3 regions of the Nonomuraea sp. KM90 genome follow, and region 2 is predicted to be linked to each of the others. Evidence: riboswitches for the same ligand, from Rfam matches in the RefSeq annotation. Region 2 holds a riboswitch; each other region holds the start of a gene.
What was found. Region 2 has a riboswitch for cyclic di-AMP ahead of ACTWPW_RS02675 (C40 family peptidase). Riboswitches for the same ligand answer to the same signal wherever they lie in the genome.

Region 1: it holds a riboswitch for cyclic di-AMP, as region 2 does, so the genes downstream of both, ACTWPW_RS57940 (CHAP domain-containing protein) here and ACTWPW_RS02675 (C40 family peptidase) in region 2, are expected to answer to the same signal.
Region 3: it holds a riboswitch for cyclic di-AMP, as region 2 does, so the genes downstream of both, ACTWPW_RS25575 (C40 family peptidase) here and ACTWPW_RS02675 (C40 family peptidase) in region 2, are expected to answer to the same signal.

The regions. Positions count from the first base shown of each region.
Region 1 is NZ_JBQQCB010000171.1:9,396-16,080, forward strand. Features, by position in the region: gene ACTWPW_RS57930 (fibronectin type III domain-containing protein) at 156-2,492, shown strand; gene ACTWPW_RS57935 (glycoside hydrolase family 25 protein) at 2,815-3,579, opposite strand; cyclic di-AMP (ydaO/yuaA leader) riboswitch at 3,592-3,736, opposite strand; cyclic di-AMP (ydaO/yuaA leader) riboswitch at 4,160-4,308, shown strand; gene ACTWPW_RS57940 (CHAP domain-containing protein) at 4,321-4,956, shown strand; gene ACTWPW_RS57945 (NAD-dependent epimerase/dehydratase family protein) at 5,062-5,985, opposite strand; gene ACTWPW_RS57950 (TetR/AcrR family transcriptional regulator) at 6,054-6,650, shown strand; gene ACTWPW_RS57955 (O-methyltransferase) at 6,666-6,685, shown strand, end outside.
Region 2 is NZ_JBQQCB010000002.1:41,438-48,122, forward strand. Features, by position in the region: gene serA (phosphoglycerate dehydrogenase) at 1-645, shown strand, start outside; gene ACTWPW_RS02660 (hypothetical protein) at 1,073-1,195, opposite strand; gene ACTWPW_RS02665 (hypothetical protein) at 1,192-1,422, opposite strand; gene ACTWPW_RS02670 (SSI family serine proteinase inhibitor) at 1,618-2,007, shown strand; gene ACTWPW_RS02675 (C40 family peptidase) at 2,080-2,484, opposite strand; cyclic di-AMP (ydaO/yuaA leader) riboswitch at 2,683-2,824, opposite strand; gene ACTWPW_RS02680 (3-isopropylmalate dehydrogenase) at 2,924-3,970, shown strand; gene ACTWPW_RS02685 (branched-chain amino acid aminotransferase) at 4,220-5,317, shown strand; gene ACTWPW_RS02690 (O-methyltransferase) at 5,360-6,004, opposite strand; gene ACTWPW_RS02695 (DsbA family protein) at 6,064-6,685, shown strand, end outside.
Region 3 is NZ_JBQQCB010000026.1:3,006-9,690, reverse strand. Features, by position in the region: gene ACTWPW_RS25585 (cytochrome P450) at 1-657, opposite strand, end outside; gene ACTWPW_RS25580 (LuxR C-terminal-related transcriptional regulator) at 842-1,054, shown strand; gene ACTWPW_RS25575 (C40 family peptidase) at 1,075-2,118, opposite strand; cyclic di-AMP (ydaO/yuaA leader) riboswitch at 2,124-2,273, opposite strand; gene ACTWPW_RS25570 (amino-acid N-acetyltransferase) at 2,551-3,120, shown strand; gene ACTWPW_RS25565 (RDD family protein) at 3,206-4,693, shown strand; gene ACTWPW_RS25560 (RDD family protein) at 4,804-5,292, shown strand; gene ACTWPW_RS25555 (histone-like nucleoid-structuring protein Lsr2) at 5,816-6,148, shown strand.

The DNA of each region.
Region 1 (6,685 bases), on a different contig from region 2:
TGAGCAATCGGAAATTTGTCAAAGGCTCCTCATATGTCGAGGGGCGTGCGGCAGCGTCTCTGAACCCTTCCGTCCCACGTCAACCCCCATGCGGCGGGTCAACGGCGGCCCGCAGCAGGCTTCTGCCGGTCACGTATCTCGGAGGTTCCCTGGTCATGCCTGCCCTCCTTCTGCCATCGCGGCGGCTTCGCCGGGCCTTACTCGCGGCGCTCGCCGCCGTCGCGCTGGCCCTGTTCCCGGCCGCCCAGGCGTGGGCGGCCGCGCCGGTCCCGGGCGGCGTGCCGCCCCGGCCGCCGGCCCCCGTGGCGCCCGACCCGTCGCTCCAGGCACACCCGCTGGCGGCCGCACCCGGACCGCTGGACAACCCGCTCAAGGGCTTCGCCCGCTTCTACTGGCCCGGGGCCGACCAGAACACCGGCTACCCGCACTCCCTCACGTGGAGCTATTTCGGCCTGTCAGAGCTGATGACCGACCCGGCCGACTGCTCGAAGTACAACTGGTCGATCCTCGACAGCGCGCTGAACGAGATCGCGTCGTACGGGAACCAGGCCGCCGTGCGGTTCTACCTGGAGTACCCCGGCGGCTCCGGGAGCCACCCGGCCAACGCCATCCCGCGCTGCTTCGACGGGCACGTCACGTACCGGACCAACACCTACTGGGGCACCACCAGCCCGGACTACGACAGCCCGTACCTGCTCGACGCGCTGGGCGACTTCATCGCGGCCTTCGGCGCCCGGTACGACGGCGACCCGCGCATCGGGTTCATCCACCTGGGCCTGATCGGGCTGTGGGGCGAGTGGCACACCTGGCCGTTCGACACCGACACCAGCGGCGACACCCACCCGAACTTCATGCCGACCGACGCGCACGCCGCGCAGATCCTCCAGGCGTACGACAACGCGTTCAACCGAACCAAGCTGGAGATGCGCTACCCCGATTCGGCGGCCGGCGCGGGGACGAGCCGGGACATCGGCTACCACGACGACTCCTTCTGTTACAAGGAAGGCTCCCCGCTGGCCGGCGTCACGCTGCCGCAGTCGCTCGGCGGGGCCGGTTACGCCCAGCTCGAACGGGCCCTCAGCCACGGCGCCGAGAACAAGTGGATCATCGCTTCGATGGGCGGCGAGGTCCGGCCCGAAATCCAGTCCTCGGCGTTCGCGTCCTGGCCCGGCGGCTCCGGGCAGGTCGACAACATGAAGGCGTGCATCGAGCTGGAGCACACCACCTGGAAAATCAACGAACAGAGCCAGAGCTACGCGGCCGGCGACCCGAACGTCGCGGCGGCCGTCCGCCTCATGGGGTACGACCTCACCGTCGACAACGCGTACTTCAAGGACACCGCGAGCGGCACCACGAACGTGGGCGTACGGATCAGGAACAACGGCGTGGCACCGTTCTACTACCCGTGGACGGTCACCCTCGGCCTCAAGAACAGCGCCGGGACCGTGGTCAGGACCTTCGACACGTCCTGGGACCTCCGCACGGTCATGCCGCTCAAGATCCGCGCGTTCCCCGACTGGGGTGTGGGCTCGGACCCGACCTATCTGGACTACGGCCACCCGCAGTACTTCCAGGCCGGCGTCAACCTCTCCGGCGTCCCCAACGGTGGCTACCAGTGGGTCCTCCGGGTGAAGAACCCGCTGGAGACCGTTTCCTCGAACGCCAAGAAGCTCCGCTTCGCCAACGCCACCCAGGGCGCCGACGGCTGGCTCGGCCTCGGCCCGGTCACCGTCGGCAGCGGCGGCGGCCAGGACACCACGGCGCCGACCACGCCCACCGGGCTGACCTCCCCGTCACGCACCGCGAGCTCGGTCACCCTGTCCTGGACGGCGGCCACGGACGACGTCGGCGTGGCCGGATACCGCATCCACCGCGGCGCCACCCAGGTCGGGACCTCGGCGACGACCTCCTTCACCGAGACCGGGCTGAACCCCGCGACCTCCTACACCTACACCGTCAGGGCGTACGACGCCGCGGGAAACACCTCCGCCGCGTCGGCGCCCGTCACCGTCGTCACCCTTCCGGCGACGTCCGCGGGCCTGGTCGTGGACGACTTCGACGGCAACCCGGCGTACCCGTCCGCCGCCCGCAACGACCTCCGCAGGTGGACCGGCGGCAACTGCTTCCTCAACGGCGGCGGCTCCGGCGCCGTGTCCGGCGGGGCGCTCAGCCTGCGGTACGACAACTGCGGCTGGTTCGGCAGCGACGTGTACACCGACCTGTCCGCGTACACCCATCTCGTCGTCCGGATCAAGGGCGCGGCAGGGGGCGAGCAGGCCCACTTCCACCTCGGCCTCGGCGGGGTGACCAAGGCGTTCGGCGACTTCACGCTCGACGGCGGCGGCCGTCCGGCCATCACCACCGCGTACAAGGACATCAGGCTTCCGATGTCCGCGAACGGGATCAACCGCGCGTCCCCCGGACAGCTCGCGATGGGCTTCTGGTACGGCGGCAACAGCACCGTCACCATCGACTCACTCACCTTCGAGTGACCCACCGGGAGGCCGGGATCGGGCTGCCGCTCCCGGCCTTCCGGCCGCCCCGACCGTCTCAGCGGGGCGGCGCACCGTTCGCGGCGACGCGCTGCCCGGCCCCGCCCCGGCCTCGCTCGCCACCGCCGCCCTGCTCTTCGTCGCGGCGGCGAGTCGTCCTGCGGCGCACGTCCTGCGGTGCTTGCTCTGCGGTGCTTGCTCTGCGGTGCTTGCTCTGCGGTGCTTGCTCTGCGGTGCTTGCTCTGCGGTGCTTGCTCTGCGGTGCTTGCTCTGCGGCGCGTGCCCTCCCAGGCGGAAGGGCAGACGGGAAGGCACGCGCCGGTCAGGCGGCGTGCCTGCCCAGGTCGCGCAGCTGGCCGGGGGTCAGCGCGGAGACGTTCTGGTCGATGGGGGAGTCGGTGTACTGGTGGATGGTCCAGGACTTCCAGTCGGCGGGCGGGGTGAGCGCGCCCTTGGCCCGGCTGTAGTGGGCGACCCACAGGGGATATTCGGCCAGGCCCTTGCCGTACGTGTCGGCGAAGTTCCAGCCGCTGTAGAACATCGGGGTGATCCCGGTCCTGGCCTTCACGTGTGACAGCCACGCCTTGGCCCACGCGTTCACCTGGGCGACGGACCTGTCGTCGGTCGTCTCCAGGTCCAGGACCAGCAGGTCGCCGGCCTTGGCGGGCTGGGCGTTCACCACGGACAGGAAGTGCTCGGCCTCGGCGATGGGGTCGTTGCCGGGGTGCCCGAAGTGGTACGCGCCGCGCACGATGCCCTTGTCGCCCAGCTCACGCCAGTGCCGGGCGAACGAGGCGTCGCGGAAGCCGGTGCCCTCGGTGGCCTTGATGATGCCGAACTGGGCGGGGCTGGCGGCCCAGTCGTACTGGGGCTCGTAGTTGGAGATGTCCAGGCCGTACGTGAGCTGCTGGGTCCTGTGCTGGGTCGCCTGCACGGTGGTGCCGTGACCGGTGGGCGAGGCGAGCACCGTACCGGTCGCGCCGGTGACGGCGGTGGTCGCGGCCAGGATCACGCCTCCGACGGCCAGCGCGAAGAGCTCGGCGGGGCGGCGGTTCCTGACGATCGCGGCAAGCTGAGGCTTGAGCATGGGGATGTCGACTCCTTCTTCCATGCCGCCTACCGGGTTAGCTGACGGGTTCGGGACTGGAAGTCGCCCCTACGGGCGCGGCTCGGGCCGGCGTCCGATTCACCCCGAAGAGTGGATCCCCGGCTCCGCGGGGTCGCGGATTCGGCGGGCGCGGCGGACCGCGCCCAGTAAAGGTACAGATCTCCCTAAAGTGGGAGCAAGTATGGCAAAGCGAAGCCCCATGTTCGTCGGCGGGAACGAGCCCGAAAAGCCGCGCCGGCAAGGGCTTCCGGGGCTGGGTAAAGTTTCCGGCGCCGCCCTGGTCGCCGGTCCGGAACGGCTGTGACTTGTGATACTCGTGATGCGACCTCTTTTGCCCTCCTAAACCCCGTCCACCATGCTGCTTGGGTAAAGAATTGTGTCGCGATCGCCTATGTCACAGGGGATCCTGTTGCCTTTCCCAGGGCCCGGCTTGCATCTTTCTATGCGATTCGCTTACCTTTGAGGACTCAAGGCGTACGACCTGCCGACAAGCACTTGTCGCGTGACGCCGTTCATTTGTCGAGACCGCGTCTCACCAGCACGGACGTGCAGGGATGTGTGACGCGGCCCGCCGAATCCGTGAATGCAGCGGAACCGGGGACCCACCTTTTTTCGGGGTGAATCGGCGCGCTCTGATCCGAGCGCTCCGTAGGGCACTTCCACGCCCGAACCCGTCAGCTAACCCGGTAGGCGGCATGGAAGCGAGGAGCAATCCAAGTAATGGCCAAGTACACCCTTTCCCGTGCCCTGAAGCCCGCGAGCCTCACCCGGTTCGCCGTCGGGGCGGCCGTGGCGGCGGGTGCCGTTCTCGCCGCCGGTCCGGCCTTCGCCGCCGACGACTCCCAGGCGCAGAAGTCCGCGGGTCAGGTGTCCGCGCAGTCGGTGCTGAAGGTCGCCGAGTCGCAGATCGGCGTGGCCGAGAACGCCGCGGGCGGTGGCACCCCGTTCCACAGCTGGTACATGTCCTCGCCCCGGGCGCAGGAGACCATCACCCGTGACGGCGGGAGTGTGCGGGCCTACGCCAACGCTCCGTGGTGCGCCATGTTCGTCTCCTGGGTCGGCGAGAAGGCCGGCGTCCGCCCCAGCATGGGCTGGGACGCCTACACCGTCACCTATGCCAAGTGGTTCCAGACCAACCAGCACTGGGGCACGACCGCCAAGCCCGGCGCCGTCGTCTTCTTCGACTGGAACGGCAAGAGCACCACGGGCATCGACCACGTGGGCCTGGTCAAGCAGGACAACGGCAACGGCACGATCACCACGATCGAGGGCAACACCGGCAACGGCAAGGTCGAGCAGCGCATCCGGCCCAAGTCCCAGGTCGTCGGCTACGGCTACCCCCAGTACAAGGCCTGATCCCAGGCAGGCCGCACGCTCCTTGCCAGGTGCGATGGTCAAGGGACAACGGGTGGCGCAGGAGAGATCCTGCGCCACCCGTTGTGTTCGCTCCGGGAGAGCGGGCTACGCGTGCTGCCGATACCAGTCGAGCGTCGCGGCCACGCCCGCCGGGTGCGGGGTGACGTCGACCGGTCCGAACGCCTTCCGGAAGGCCGAGTCGTCGGAGACGAACGGCCGGTCCCGCTGGTACCAGGTCTCCCCGAACTCGCGGACCATGGGGTGGAACAGCCCGACGAGGCGCTGCATCCCCCGCCCGAGCCCGGCGCTCTTCGGCGTGCCGCCGGCCGCGGCCCACACGAGGTCGAGGAAGGCGCGGCCGGTGATGGGCTCGGCGGCGGGCAGGTGCCAGGCGCGCCCGTCCGCCTCGGCGCGCTCGCCGAGGGTGACCAGCCCGGCGGCGGTGTCGGGCAGGTAGGCGATGGTGTGCGGCTGGTCGAGGTCGCCGACCCAGCGGGCGGTCTTGCCGGCCAGGGCGGCGGCGAAGACGGTCGGGCCGATGACGGTGTTGACGCCTCCGGGGCCGTAGTAGTCGGAGGCCCGTCCGAGGGTGGCGCGGATGCGCCCGGCCCGGTGGGCGTCGAGGATCAGGTCGTCGACCTCGATGCGGGCGCGGCCTTTGGGATTGGTGGCGGCGTACGGCAGGTCTTCGGTCATGGGGCCGGTCACGGGGCCGTAGACGTACAGGTTGTCGGCCATGACCAGCTTCGCACCGGCGGCCTCCACCCCGGCGAGGACCGTCCTGGTGAAATCGGGGAACTCCGCGGCCCAGCTTGCGTAGTTCGGTTGCGCGCACTGGTACACCACGGCGGCACCCTGGCAGGCGGCGATGGCGCCCTCGGTGGTGGTGACGTCGGCCCGCAGCTCGTGGGGGCCGGGGTTCGCGCTCCGGCTGACGGCGCGGACCCGGCGGCCCCGGGCGGTGAGCTCGGCGACGACGGCCGAGCCGATCGCGCCGGTCGCGCCAAGGACGACATGCAGGTCGGACATGGTGCTGGTCCCTTCCGAAGGGGTTTCAAACCGTTGTTATATAACAACGTTATGATAAGCTGGCCACTATGGCAAGACCGAGAAAGCGCGACCACCAGGAGCTTCGCCACGAGCTCGTCGACGCCGCCGGCCGGCTCCTGGCCTCCGAGGGCCCGGCCGCGCTGACCACCCGCCGCGTCGCACAGCAGGCAGGCGTGTCCACCATGGCCGTCTACCAGCTCTTCGGCGACAAGGCGGGCCTCGTCCGCGAGATGTTCCTGGCCGGCTTCGAGCGTCTGGCCCAGGCGTTCGAAGCCGTGCCCCGCACCGAGGACCCGGTCGCCGACCTCCTCGCGCTCGGCCACGCCTACCGCGCCAACGCCCTGGCCAACCCCCACCTCTACGAGCTCATGTTCGGCCGGCCGATCCCCGGGTTCCAGCCCGACGCCGAGGCCGCCGCCCGGATCCAGCCCACCTTCGACACCCTCATCGCCGCCGTCGCCCGCTGCGTGCGGGAAGGCGCCTTCGCCCCCGCCGAGCCCCACGACCTCGCCGTCCGGCTCAACGCCCTGGCGCACGGGCTGTGCAGCCTCGACCTGCGCGGCGCCCTCGGCGACCCCGACGAGTCCCTCCGTCACTGGACCGACGCCTTCGCCACCATGGTGCGCGGCCTCCGCGAGCGGTAGGGCAGACTCCTACCCGTGGACGCGACGGTACGGAA
Region 2 (6,685 bases):
GGCGGGGCGGTCGCCGAGGACGTCAAGCCGGGCCTGCCGCTGGCCGAGAAGCTCGGCCGGGTCTTCACCGCGCTGGCCGGCGAGGTCGCCACCAAGCTCGACGTCGAGGTGCGCGGCGAGATCGCCTCCCAGGACGTGCGGGTGATCGAGCTGGCCGCCCTCAAGGGCGTGTTCGCCGACGTGATCGAGGAGCAGGTCACCTACGTCAACGCCCCGCTGCTGGCCAAGGACCGCGGCATCACCGTCGAGCTGGTGACCAGCTCCGAGAGCCCCGACTGGCGCAACGTGGTGACCGTGCGCGGCGTGCTCGCCGACGGCCGTACGGTCTCGGTCTCCGGCACGCTCTCCGGGCCGCGCCAGATCACCAAGATCGTCGAGGTCAACGGCTACGAGATGGAGATCGAGCCGACGGCCCACCTGTGCTTCTACACCTACACCGACCGTCCCGGCATCGTCGGCGTGGTGGGCAGGCTGCTCGGCGAGCACAACATCAACATCGCCTCGATGCAGGTGGCCCGTGACGTCAAGGGCGGCAAGGCGCTCATCGCGCTGACCGTCGACTCCGCCATCCCCGCCGAGGTCGTCGAGCAGATCGGGGCCGAGATCGGCGCCGAGAGCGGCCGTTCGGTGGACCTGGAGGACTGACCTCCCACACCGGCCGGGGGCCGTCACCCGTCTTGGGTGACGGCCCCCTTGCGTCTCACGATGCGAGATAGTAGGACATCCAAGCAGCATGCTCGGGTACTGTGACGGGTAATGCGCCAGGTTCTCGTACTCATTACCTGCCGCGGCGGGGCCTGTTAGGGCAGGTCGACGACCCGCCGCGGAGAGCGGCGTTGGCGTCGGCCACTAAGTCCCTTCGTCCGGTCCGTGACCCGGACCACGAGATCAGGCCCGGTCGGATTCGCGACCGGAGTCCGGCTTCCCCCTTCAGGAATTCTGGAACGCGCCCGCGAGAAGAGATGAATCGCATGTACGAGATGTATGCCTGGAACCGTGCCGAAGACCACGACGACGAGGCGGCCGAGGCCGTCCAGACCGCGCTGGACCGCCGCGACAACGGCGGCGCCCCTCAGAACTCCAGCCGGTAGAACACGGCCGTCCGCCTCATCGCCGGCAGGGCGCCGACGATCCAGGCCGAGATGCGGTGCGTGATCGACAGGCGGTCGAATCCGTCGAGGTCGAACGCGCTCACCGCCGACAGGCCCGGCCCGGGAAGCGCTCCACGATCGCCCGCGGCAGCGCGGCGCCCTCGGCCGGGTCGAGGTAGTAGAGCAGGCCCTCGGTGACCACCAGCGCGGGAGCGTCGCCGGGGACCCGCTCCAGCCACGCCAGATCGGTGACCGATGACCCGATCGTGGCGTGGCCTGCGCGCCCGGGGAACAGCCTGTCGCGCAGCTCGATGACCTCCGGGTAGCCCACGTCGTACCAGCTGACCGACGGCGGCTGAGCGCCACGGCCTGGCGCCGCCGGGTCCGATGCCCGTCCCGGTGAAGTCGTGGTCGATCCGCCGCCACGCTACGCCTGGGACAGGGGGTACGGACACCTGCCGTTGTGGATACGGAGAGTGCTGGTAGCGTCGCGCTGCGTATCCATTCCATGAGGAGGTTCCCCCCCATGCACGCTTCCCTGACCGCGATCCGCCGCGCCGTCGCCGTCGCCGTCCCCGCGCTGGCCACCGCGGCCCTGCTCGCCGCTCCCGCCCACGCGCAGGCGGCCGAGCTGACCATCACCAAGTACCACGGTGGTGTGGCCCAGCGCTGGGTCCTGATCTGCGACCCGGACGACGGTAACCACCCCGACCCGTTCGCCGCCTGCGACAGGCTGCGCGAGATCGGCGGTGACCTCGACCAGATCCGGTTCCGCCCGGACGTCCCGTGCCCGCGGATCTTCGACCCCGTCGATGTCCAGATCCACGGTCATTTCCACGGCGAGCCGCTGGACCTCGCCGAGCAGTACCCGAACCCCTGCTTCGTGGAGCGCCTGGCCGCCCCGATCGTGCCCTGACGACCTGGAAGAGAGCCCCTGAGGCGACCTGAAAGAGAGCGGCCCCGGGCTCGCGGGGCCGCTCTCGGCTTCTCAGAGGGTGGCGGTGAGCGTGGCCGGGGCGGAGGACCGGCGCTGCTTCAGCACCTCGGTCCACTGGCGCACGCCCTTGGGATCCGGCCGGACCGCTCCCACGAACGCCTGTCTGCGCCAGGTCGAAAGCTTCTCCTCCTTCACGACGTCGCCCGTGCGCGGCGCATGCACCATGTAGCCGGGCTTCGAGATCATCCCCACGTGACCCAGGTTGCTGAAGAACACCAGGTCACCGGGCTCTAGATCGTTCCATGCGATTTTCCTGGAAAATGCCCCGTACTGTTCGCGGGCGGTGCGCGGCAGTTCGATGCCCGCGGCTTCGTAGGACCTGAGCATGAGCCCGGAGCAGTCGTACCCGCTCCTGCTGGTCCCGCCCCAGACGTACGGGGTGCCGCGTTTGTCCATGGCGTAGTCGAGGGCGATCTTCCAGGCGGGCGTGGGGGCCTGCGCCTCCTGGATGCGCTTGATCTCGGCGCCGGTCAGGGTGGTGGTGTCTTTGTCCGTGGTGGCCCGGGGTCCGTCGGTGGCGGCCTGGGCGGCTGGGGTGGCCAGGATGAGCCCGGCGACACCGGCCGCCAGGGCAATGGCGATGCGAGACAGAACACTGTCCTTCCATGCGGCCGACCGGGTTAGCTGACGGGCTCGGGCCTGGAAGACGGCCCTACGGCGGTGCCGATTCGCCCCTGGGGGAAAGTTGGGTCCCCGGCTCCACGCAGCGGCTGCGTGGATTAGGCCAGACGGACTCTAACGAAACGGTCAAAAGGTCGCAAATGCCTCAAAACCGGACGTCCGAAAAATGAGATGATGTGTTCGTCAGACGAGACGAGCCGGTAAGGTACCGCCCATGGAGTCGCGTAACATCCGCTTGGCCGTCATCCCCGGGGATGGCATCGGCACCGAGGTCGTGGCCGAAGGACTCAAGGTCCTGGAGGCCGTAGGCACGAAGATCGAGCCCACGCACTACGACCTGGGCGCCGCACGCTATCACCGCACCGGCGAGACGCTGCCGGACGCGGTGCTCGACGAGCTGCGCGGCTACGACGCGATCCTGCTCGGCGCCATCGGCGACCCCAGCGTGCCGCCGGGCGTCCTCGAGCGCGACCTGCTGCTGCGGCTCCGGTTCGAGTTCGACCACTACGTCAACCTGCGGCCGGTCAAGCTGTTCCCCGGGGTCGAGACCCCGCTGGCCGACACGCCCGCCGAGGACATCGACATGATCGTCGTCCGCGAGGGCACCGAGGGCCTCTACGCCGGCACCGGTGGCACCATGCGGCGCGGCACGCCGCACGAGATCGCCACCCAGGAGTCGCTCAACACCGCCCACGGTGTCGAGCGCGTGGTGCGTTACGCGTTCGAGAAGGCCAAGTCGCGGCCGCGCAGGAAGCTGACCCTCGTCCACAAGACCAACGTCCTCACCTACGCCGGCGACCTGTGGCAGCGCACGGTCAACCGGGTGGCCGAGGAATACCCCGAGGTCACCACCGACTACAGCCACATCGACGCGGCCTCGATGTTCTTCGTCACCCAGCCGGAGCGCTTCGACGTGGTCGTCACCGACAACCTGTTCGGCGACATCATCACCGACCTCGGCGCGGCCGTCGCGGGCGGCATCGGCCTGGCCGCCAGCGGCAACATCAACCCTGAGCGGACCACGCCCAGCATGTTCGAGCCGGTCCACGGCAGCGCGCCCGACATCGCCGGCCAGGGCAAGGCCGACCCCACCGCGACCATCCTGTCCGTCGCCATGCTCCTCGACCACCTGGGCCTGCACGCCGAGGCGGCCAGGGTCGAGCAGGCGGTCGCCGACGACATCGTGGAGCGCCTCGCCGGCTGGGCCGGCCGCACCACGACCGAGATCGGCGACGACATCACCGCGCGAGTATCCGGCTAGGACCGCCTAGCCCCGAAACAGCGCCTGGCGGTCCGAGAGGACTCGCCAGGCGCTTTTTCGCGTCCGCGTTCCGGCCGTGGAATGGGCTTATCACCCCCATTGGCCGCTTGCCATCCCATATGGCGAGACAATAGGAAGTACGGACTGCCCTCCCGGCCACGGCCGCTCACCGCCACCGGCTCGCAGATCCGCAGACAGTGGGCAGATTCCGGTAGATTTCGGTAGATCGCAGAGAGAAGGACCTCCGTCATGACCATCGCTCAGAAGCTCAGCTTCGACGTGCAGCTATCCGACCACGCTCGCACCGCGGCCGAGCGGGAGCAGGTACTGGCGAACCCCGGTTTCGGGCAGACCTTCACGGATCACATGATCTCGATCGACTACACCGAGGGGCAGGGCTGGCACGACGCCAGGCTCATGCCGTACGGGCCGCTCTCGCTCGACCCGGCCACCTCGGTCTTCCACTACGCGCAGGAGCTGTTCGAGGGCCTGAAGGCCTACCGCCAGATCAGCGGCTCGATCGTGACGTTCCGCCCGTACGCGAACGCCTCCCGCTTCAACCGCTCGGCGCTGCGCATGGCCATGCCCGAGCTGCCCGAGGAGACGTTCGTCGACTCGCTCGAGCTCCTCGTCGAGACCGACAAGGAGTGGGTGCCCACCACCGAGGGTCACAGCCTCTACCTGCGCCCCTTCATGATCGCCACCCAGGCGGGGCTCGGGGTCAACTACCCGTCGAAGACGTACAAGTACATGGTCATCGCCTCGCCGGCGGCCTCCTACTTCACCGGCGGGATCAAGCCCGTCTCCGTCTGGCTGTCCACCGAGTACACGCGGGCCGCCCCGGGCGGCACCGGCTTCGCCAAGTGCGGCGGCAACTACGCCGCGGCGTTCGTCGCGCAGCGGCAGGCGGTGGAGAACGGCTGCGACCAGGTGGTGTGGCTGGACGCGGGCGAGCACAAGTACGTCGAGGAGATGGGCGGGATGAACCTGTTCTTCGTCTTCGGCAACAAGCTCGTCACCCCCGAGCTCACCGGCACGCTGCTGCCCGGCATCACCAGGGAGTCCATCCTGGAGCTGGCCGGCGACCTGGGCCTGGAGACCGAGGAGCGCCTCGTCTCGGTGGACGAGTGGCAGTCCGCGTGCGAGTCGGGCGAGCTCACGGAGGTGTTCGCGTGCGGCACGGCCGCCGTCGTGACGCCGGTGGGCGTGGTGAAGGGCGCCGACCGCTCCTGGACCGTCGCCGACGGCACGCCCGGCCCGGTCACCATGCGGGTGCGCGAGGAGCTGGTGGGCATCCAGTACGGCGCCCGCCCCGACGCCCACAACTGGATCCACAAGATCGTCTGATCGTGTCCCCTCGGGGCGGCAGGCCCGCCCCGAGGGCCCGCGCTAGTTCTTCCTGATCATCGTCATCCCGTCGGCCACGGGCAGCATGAGCACGCTCACCCGGGGATCCGCGATCACCAGGTCGTTGAACTGCCGTATCTCGACCGTCGTGATCTCCTCGTGCGCCGGGTCGGCTACCCAGCCCCTGCGCAGCGTGTTGTCCGCCAGCAGCAGCCCGCCCGGCCGCAGCCGGTCCATCAGCAGCTCGTAGTAGGCGGGGTAGCTGCCCTTGTCGGCGTCGATGAAGGCCAGGTCGACCGTCTGGTCGAAGGTGGCGAGCGTCTCCTTGGCGGGCCCGATCGTGAGCGTCACCCGGTCGGCCACCCCCGCCTCGTGCCAGTAGCGGCGGGCCACGGACGTCCACCGCTCGCTGATGTCGAAGCAGTGCAGGGTGCCGCCGGACAGTCCGCGGGCGATGCACACGGACGAGTATCCGGTGAACGTGCCCACCTCCACGACCACCTGGGGCGCCATGAGCTGCGTGATCATGGTGAGGAATCGGCCCTGGTCGGGGGAGATCTGCATCGCCGCGTTCTCGCCCGCGATCTCGGCCGTCTCCTTCTCCAGCTGCTCCAGCAGGGGGTCGGGTGGAGTGGTGTGCTCGAACACGTATCTCGCTACGGCAGAGTCAAGGAGGTATGCCTTCATGCGGCCATTGTTTCCCCTTCGGATAGGGTCTGCGCGATCGACGAGGTGAGAGTGGGCTGATGATGAAGCGGTTGATGGCGGTGGCGGCGGCGTTCGTGGCGATCGTCGTGCTCGGGGCGCTGTCGTTCTTCTCGGGGACCGGTGTGTCGTCCGAGGGGGTGACGCTGACCCGGCAGGCGGACGGTTCGATGATCCTGGCCGACCTGGCGAGCGAGGCTCCCGTGCTGGACGTGTTCGAGGACTTCGACTGTCCCATTTGCAAGGACATGCATGCCAAGGTGGACGGCACGATCCAGAAGCTGGCGCGGGAGGGGAAGGTCAAGGTCGTCTTCCACGCCGTGACGATCTTCCAGGACGAGCCCATGCGCTCCAACTCCATCCGCGCCGCGGCGGCCGCCCGCTGCGTCCCGGAGACGAACTGGCTGGCGTTCAGGGACGAGGTGTACGCCATGCAGCCCGCGCCGCACGGCGAGGCCTCCGGGTTCACCGTCGAGGAGCTGGCCAAGGCCGCCAGGAAGGCCGGGGCCTCGGTGGACTCGTGCGTGACGTCGCAGTCGTACGCGAAGGCGCACGTGGCGGAGACGGCCAAGATCCGGCTGGAGGGCACGCCGACCGTGCTGCTCGACGGGCGGTTGCTGGGCAACGAGGCGTTCGACCCGGCGGCGCTCGAGCAGGCCATCA
Region 3 (6,685 bases), on a different contig from region 2:
GGCGCTCAGGAGGTCGTCCCCGGGGCGCTCGCGCCGGATCGCGGAGAGCTCGCGGAAGTAGTCGCGAAACTCCCTTCTGGCGCGCCCGGTTTCCGATACGAGGTCGTCTGTAAGCATCGGGTCAAGGCCGCGAGCCAGGATCTCGCTCCAGCCGCGGAAGCGCTCCTCGTCCTCCGGAGGCACCCCGAGCATCTCGCTGATGACCATGACCGGCAGCGGGTACGCCAGGCCGGACACGAGATCGGCCTCCTCGGGCAACCCGGCGACCAGCTCGGCGGTGATCGCCTCGATCCGCGGGCGGAGCCGTTCCAGCATGCGCGGGGTGAAGGCCCTGCTCACCAGGGCACGCAGCCTGGTGTGGTCGGGCGGGTCCAGCCACAGGAACGATTCGACGGGCTGACCTGGGTTGTTCCGGTTCGCCTCGGCGGAGCCGCGGCCGAAACGCGGGTCGCGCAGCAGCACCGTACAGAGCTCGTGGGTGGTGGCGACGAGCAGCCCGCCGCGCGTGCGGAAGAGAGGCCCGCGCGCGCTCATCTCGCGATAACGGGCGTACGGATCGCGCAGGAACCCTTTGTCGAACGGGTCGAAACCCAGGACGTCCGCCGCGCTCATCGACGCCGGATCCGGAGCTGGAGAAGACTCGACGAGATCACTCATCGGGCGACGATCGGTGCCGACATATCGCGAGTACGTCACATATTTCGGATCATGTCAATAGTGCTCGTCAAGGGTGGAGATTGTCATGCTTGACGACCTTTCCAGGATGCGTTTACCGTCTGCGAGGAGCAACTTTGGCCGGGTCGATCGGTCCAAGTTCTGCTGTTGGGGGGGAGGGCTCCCGATGGATGTGCTCACTGAAGGTGTTGAGCTGAGCCATGCGGACCTTGCGTTGCTGGCGGAGCTGGCCAAGGGGGTCACGGTCGACCGGGTGGGGAGACGACTGGATATCAGCGGGCGGACGGTACGCCGGAGGTTGCGGGGCATCTGCGACCGCATCGGCGTGGCCACGGCGATCGAGGCGGTGGCCTGGGCTGCCCGCCGCCAGTTGATCTAGCGGCGGGCGGTGCCCGGGGCTCAGTCGGCGATGCGGACGGCGCCGGCGAACGGCCGCCGGGCGATCGAGGCGATGCGGACGACGTCACCGGTCTGCGGCGCGTGCACCATCATGCCGCCGCCGAGGTAGATGCCCACGTGGTGCAGGTCGTTGTAGAAGAAGACCAGGTCACCCGGCCGCAGCTCCTCGCGGGAGATGTGCCTGCCGGCGGTCCACTGGCTGCCCGTGTAGTGCGGCAGGGAGATGCCCACCTGCTGGTAGGCCGCCATGACCAGGCCCGAGCAGTCGTAGGAGTTCGGGCCTTCTGCGCCCCAGACGTACGGCTTGAGCTGCTGCGTGAGCGCCCACCGGGCGGCCTGCGCCGCCTTGCCGCCGCCGATGATCGGCAGGTTCACGCGCACCGCCCGCGTGCCGGGCCGGCCGGCCTCGCCCAGCGCCCGCTGGAACAGGTTGCTCTCGACCTTGGTGACCAGCTTGGTGATCTTGTCGCGCTTGGTGTCGAGCTCGGAGACGAGCTCCTGGACCTCCTCGATGCGCGTCTTGGCGCCGGCTCTGGCGCGCTCGGCGGCCTCCCTGGCCCTGGCGACCTGGTTGACCTCCTCGCCCTGCTGCTGTTCGAGCACGTACGTGGTGGCGGCGCGGTCGAGGAAGGTGTCGGGATCCTCGGAGGTGGCGAACGCCAGCGCCTTGCCCAGGCCGCCGGTGATGTAGGCGTTCTCGGCTAGCAGGGCGGCCTTGGCGCGCTTGGCCTCGAGATCGGCCTCACTGGTCGCCAGCGTCTTCTGCGCGGCCTCGGAGGCCTTCTTGGCGGTCTTGAGCTTCTCCCGCTGGCCGTTGTACTCCTCGGACAGCGTCTCGATCTCCGTGTGCATCTTCTCGACCTGCTTGGCCAGGTCCTGGAGCGACGGTTTGGGGTCCGCGGACGCCGAACCGACGGGGATGGCTATCAGCAGCGCGGCGATTGTGACACTTACCACACCGAAGCGGCGCGGTCGCCGGGCCCGTTCCGGAGGGCGGGCGTGCTTGCCCGCCGCCTTCCCCCCACGGTTGAGCGTGAGCTCCACCAACCAGCTCCTCTCATAGACGCCTACCGGGTTAGCTGACGGGTTCGGGCCGGAGCAGCCCTACCGAATGATTCGGATTCACCCCAGTGGTGGCGTCGGGTGACGCCACCGGCGGGTCCCCGGCTCCCCTCGCGGGGATTGGGCGTGTCCCCCTCGTCGCGATACGCGGGGAACATCGTCGCAGGACACTAATGCACTCCGGGTTCGTGCTCAACCAGAACTGCCGAGTCTGTAGAGGTTTCACAACCGAAGGGTCACAAGGTGATCTCGTGCACGCTCGTGCAGAACCGACTTTATGTCCTGTTTGCCGTCGATGGGGCCGAATGCAGAGATCCGCGGGGTGCGTGCCCGCATGGCAACGGGATGTAACAGGATGAGCCCAGAGATGGGAGTTAGGGCTGAGCCGTAATGACATCTGTACTCTGGAGAGCCATGGAGCAGGTGGCCGAACTGACAGTGCCCGAGACCGCGGTGGTGGTCCGGCGTGCCCGCACGCCCGACGTGCGGACGGTCAGGCGCCTGGTGGACACCTACGCGGGCGCGGGACCGCGGCTCCTGGAGAAGGCCACGGTGACCCTGTACGAGGACGTACAGGAGTTCTGGGTGGCCGAGCTGGGCGGACAGGTCGTCGGCTGCGGCGCACTCCACGTGCTCTGGGAGGACCTCGCCGAGGTCCGCACCGTTGCCGTGGACCCCGAGTGCCGGGGGATGGGCGTCGGCCATCGGATCGTCTCAGCTCTCATACAGCAGGCGAAGGATCTGGGTCTGCGGCGTGTATTCTGCCTGACTTTTGAGGTCGACTTCTTCGCGAGGCATGGCTTTCGCCCGATTCAGGGCACACCGGTCTCCCCTGAGGTGTACGCCGAACTGCTGGCCTCGTACGACGAGGGTGTGGCGGAGTTCCTCGACCTGGAACACGTCAAACCGAACACCCTGGGCAACACCCGCATGCTGCTCCATCTGACATCGGGTGACGCGGACCTTGACCAGATGGAAAGGTGATTGTTGATACCTATGTCGATACGTTGGGCAGCACAGGCATGTGTCCTGACACGTGCCACATGCGCACTCGAAGCGAGGTGACACGGTGAGCACCGGACAGCCGCCGTATCCACAGGACGAATCCGGCGAAAATTCTGCGCCTGCCACCCCCTACGGGCAGCAGAACACGGGCCGCCACCCCGGCGAGCCCGATCCCGACGTCACTGTGGTCGGCTACCGGGCGGACGATGCCTACGGGCAGCAGCCCCAGTACGGCCAGCAAGGCTATGGCCAGCAGCAGGGCTACGGCCAGCAACCTCAGTACGGCCAGCAGCAGGGCTACGGCCAGCAGCAGCCGCAATATGGCCAGCAGGGCTACGGACAGCAACAGCCGTCCCAGCCCGGCTACGGCCAGCAGGGCTATGAGCAGCAGCAGGGCTACGGTCAGCAGCAACAGCCGGCCCAGCCCGACTACGGTCAGCAGGGCTACGGCCAGCAGCAGGGCTACGGTCAGCAGCCGCAGTCGGGCCAGCAGCCGCAGTACGGTCAGCAGCAGGGTTACGGCCAGCAGGGTTACGGGCAGCAGCAGCCGTCCCAGCCCGACTACGGCCAGCAGGGTTACGGCCAGCAGCAACAGCCGTCCCAGCCGTCCCAGCCCGACTATGGCCAGCAGGGCTACGGCCAGCAACCGTCCCAGCCTGACTACGGCCAGCAGCAGGGCTACGGCCAGCAGCCGCAGTCGGGCCAGCAGCCGCAGTACGGTCAGCAGCAGGGTTACGGCCAGCAGGGCTATGGACAGCAGCAGCCGTCCCAGCCCGACTACGGTCAGCAGGGTTACGGTCAGCAGCAGGGCTACGGCCAGCAGCCCCAGTCCCAGCCTGACTACGGTCAGCAGCAGGGTTACGGGCAGCAGCAGCAGTCCCAACCCGGCTACGCCCAGCCCGGCTACGGCCAGCAGCAGTACGGCGACCAGCAGCAGTACGGCCAGGCCTACGGGCAGCAGCCCCAGGCTTACGGCCAGGGCGGTTACGGGCAGCAGCCCGGTTACGGCCAGCCCTACGGCCAGCCGGTCGGCGTCCAGCCGCCCGGGGCGCCGGCGCCGCTGGCGGAGTGGTGGCAGCGGCTGGTGGCCAGGATCATCGACGGTGTCATCTTCGGCATCGTGCTGTTCCTGGTGCAGTTGGTCCTCACCCCGCTCTATCCCTCCTACAGCTCCATCACCGGGATCACCAGCGGCCTCACCTTCGGGCTTTTGTACTACCTCGTGGTCTCGATCGTCGCGACCCTGATCTACGTCGCCTACGACTTCCTCCTGGTCAAGATGAAGGGCCAGACGGTCGGCAAGATGGTGATGGGCATCAAGGTCGTCCAGATCGGCGGGCACGTGCAGCCGGAGGGCCTGCCGACCGACGTGTCGCTCAAGCGGGCGCTCGTGACGGTGGGCGGCTACATCCTCTACTGGGTGCCTCTGCTCGGCCCCCTGCTCGCCGCTGTGATCTACGCCCTCAATGGTGCATCGCAGCTCTGGGACAAGCCGCTGCACCTGACCTTCGCGGACAAGTTCGCGAAGACCGTGGTGGTGAAGATCAAGTAGTCCTCCGCACACACAAAACAGGGGCCGGCTTCCCGCCGGCCCCTGTGTTTTGTCCACGTGCCCGTACCAGAATGGAGATCCAAGCCGACGATGACGCGAGGTGGGAAGTTATGGCCGGGACGGTCCCGCGGCCGGACGCGCCGCCCGCGGAATGGTGGGAACGGCTCGCCGCCCGGTTGATTGAAGCACTCGTCTTCGGGGTCTTCTATTACATTCTGTTCATCGCGCTGTGGGGCATCTTCCGAACTGTCGGGATGATGGAGGTGTTCGAGGGGCGGCTCCCGGGCGTGTTCGCGTGGCTGGTGGCCGGGCTGGGTTATGCGGGCTACGACTGGTGGGCGCATTCCCGGTACGGGCGGACGTTCGGTAAGGCGATCATGAGGATTCGCCTGGCGCCGGGTGACCTGCCGTCCCGCGCACTGCTCAAACGGGCCCTGGTCTATCCCGCCCCCGTGATGCTGATGGGCATTCCGGTCGCCAATCTGCTGGCGGGAATGTTGCTCTTCGGCGTCGGGCTGCTCATCCTGATCGACAAGCCGCTGGAGCGGGGCCCGCACGACCGGCTGGCCGGTACGCGGGTGGTAAAAGATCTTCGCTGAGCCATCCGTACCTGGGCAGATGCCTGGTGGGTGCCTTTTCGCAAAATTTTCGCTTGATCCGGTAAGGAGCCTGGAGAGACTGGCATTAGGCTATGGGGCGTCCGGGTTGCCGGATGTTGGCGCCCCTGCGACGCGCAGGGCATCTGTGTGCCGCTATGGTCGGGTGCGGGCGGTAGTCGCCTGCGCTGTCATGAGGAGCCGGGCTCACCGGGCCGCGCTCCCAGCGCATAATGCGCCCCCGAAACCCCGCTAGCCGTGGAGGCGAGGACGAATGGAAGCCCTTACAGACGTATTGTCAGCGCTCATCCCCCCTGTGGTGGTGGGCGGCGCCTTCATCTTTGGCGTAGTGAAGTTGGTCCGGTCGGAGGCCCTGGGAGGCCGTCGAAACCGCGAGGATCAGCCCGAGAGCCAGAACTGATCGGCTAGTCAGCCGAATCCCCGTAGCGCTGAATTGTCTCCACGCCTTTCCGGGTATATGTTTGGGCAGGCGAATGAAACAATGCTCCGCGAAAGGATTGCGTAGATGGCCAAGCAGATCCAGGAGATTCTCATCGATGACCTCGATGGGGGCGAGGCCAATGAGACGGTCAGCTTCGCTATTGACGGCTCCTCCTATGAGATTGACCTCAGCGACCTTAACGCGAAGAAGCTGAGGGACGCTCTCACGCCTTTCGTGCAGCATGCGCGCAGGGCGGGCGCCGTACCCACGCGTCGCCGTGGCCGCGGCGGCAACCGTGCGATGAGCCGCGAGAAGAGCTCGGAGATCCGGCAGTGGGCCAAGGCTCACGGCCTGCCGGTCAGCGAGCGCGGCCGCATCGCCTCCACCGTCGTGGAGAAGTACGAAGCTGCTCACTAAGGAGCCGGCTCTCGACCATGCGCTTATGATGTTCGCCTTGGACCCCGGCGGCCGCCATAAGCGCATGATCGTTTCTGGGGTGTTCCCGAAACCGGGATCCTCCCCGGATGTTGATCTCCTGGGCCCCATATGCGGGCGTTTTGGGCACACGTTCCTGCCCACCCCGGCACTGATTCACCGGGCGGTGCCAGATATGTGATGGCGCCATGCTCCGCGCGGCCGAATGCCGTGTGGTGTGCCCACGCCGCATTCAACGAACGCCCGGCACGCGCGGCATGGCGTTCCCCGCCGTGCATTGCCACGAGGCGGCGACATTGGCCAGCCGCGGCGGGCGGGCGCCGCCCCCATCCAACCGCGCCCGTGGAACGGGCCATCGCGAAAATCGCGGGCGCGGTTAACCCGGTGGCGATCATCACTCGCTGTAACGCTTTTCGCGAGATCTTCATGGGCGTCCGGCCGCCCAAACCCCGCTCTGTGCGGAAGCGTCGCCTCGCTCGGCGGGTTGCGGGGGCGCTGGGTATAACGGCCGCCGGGAGC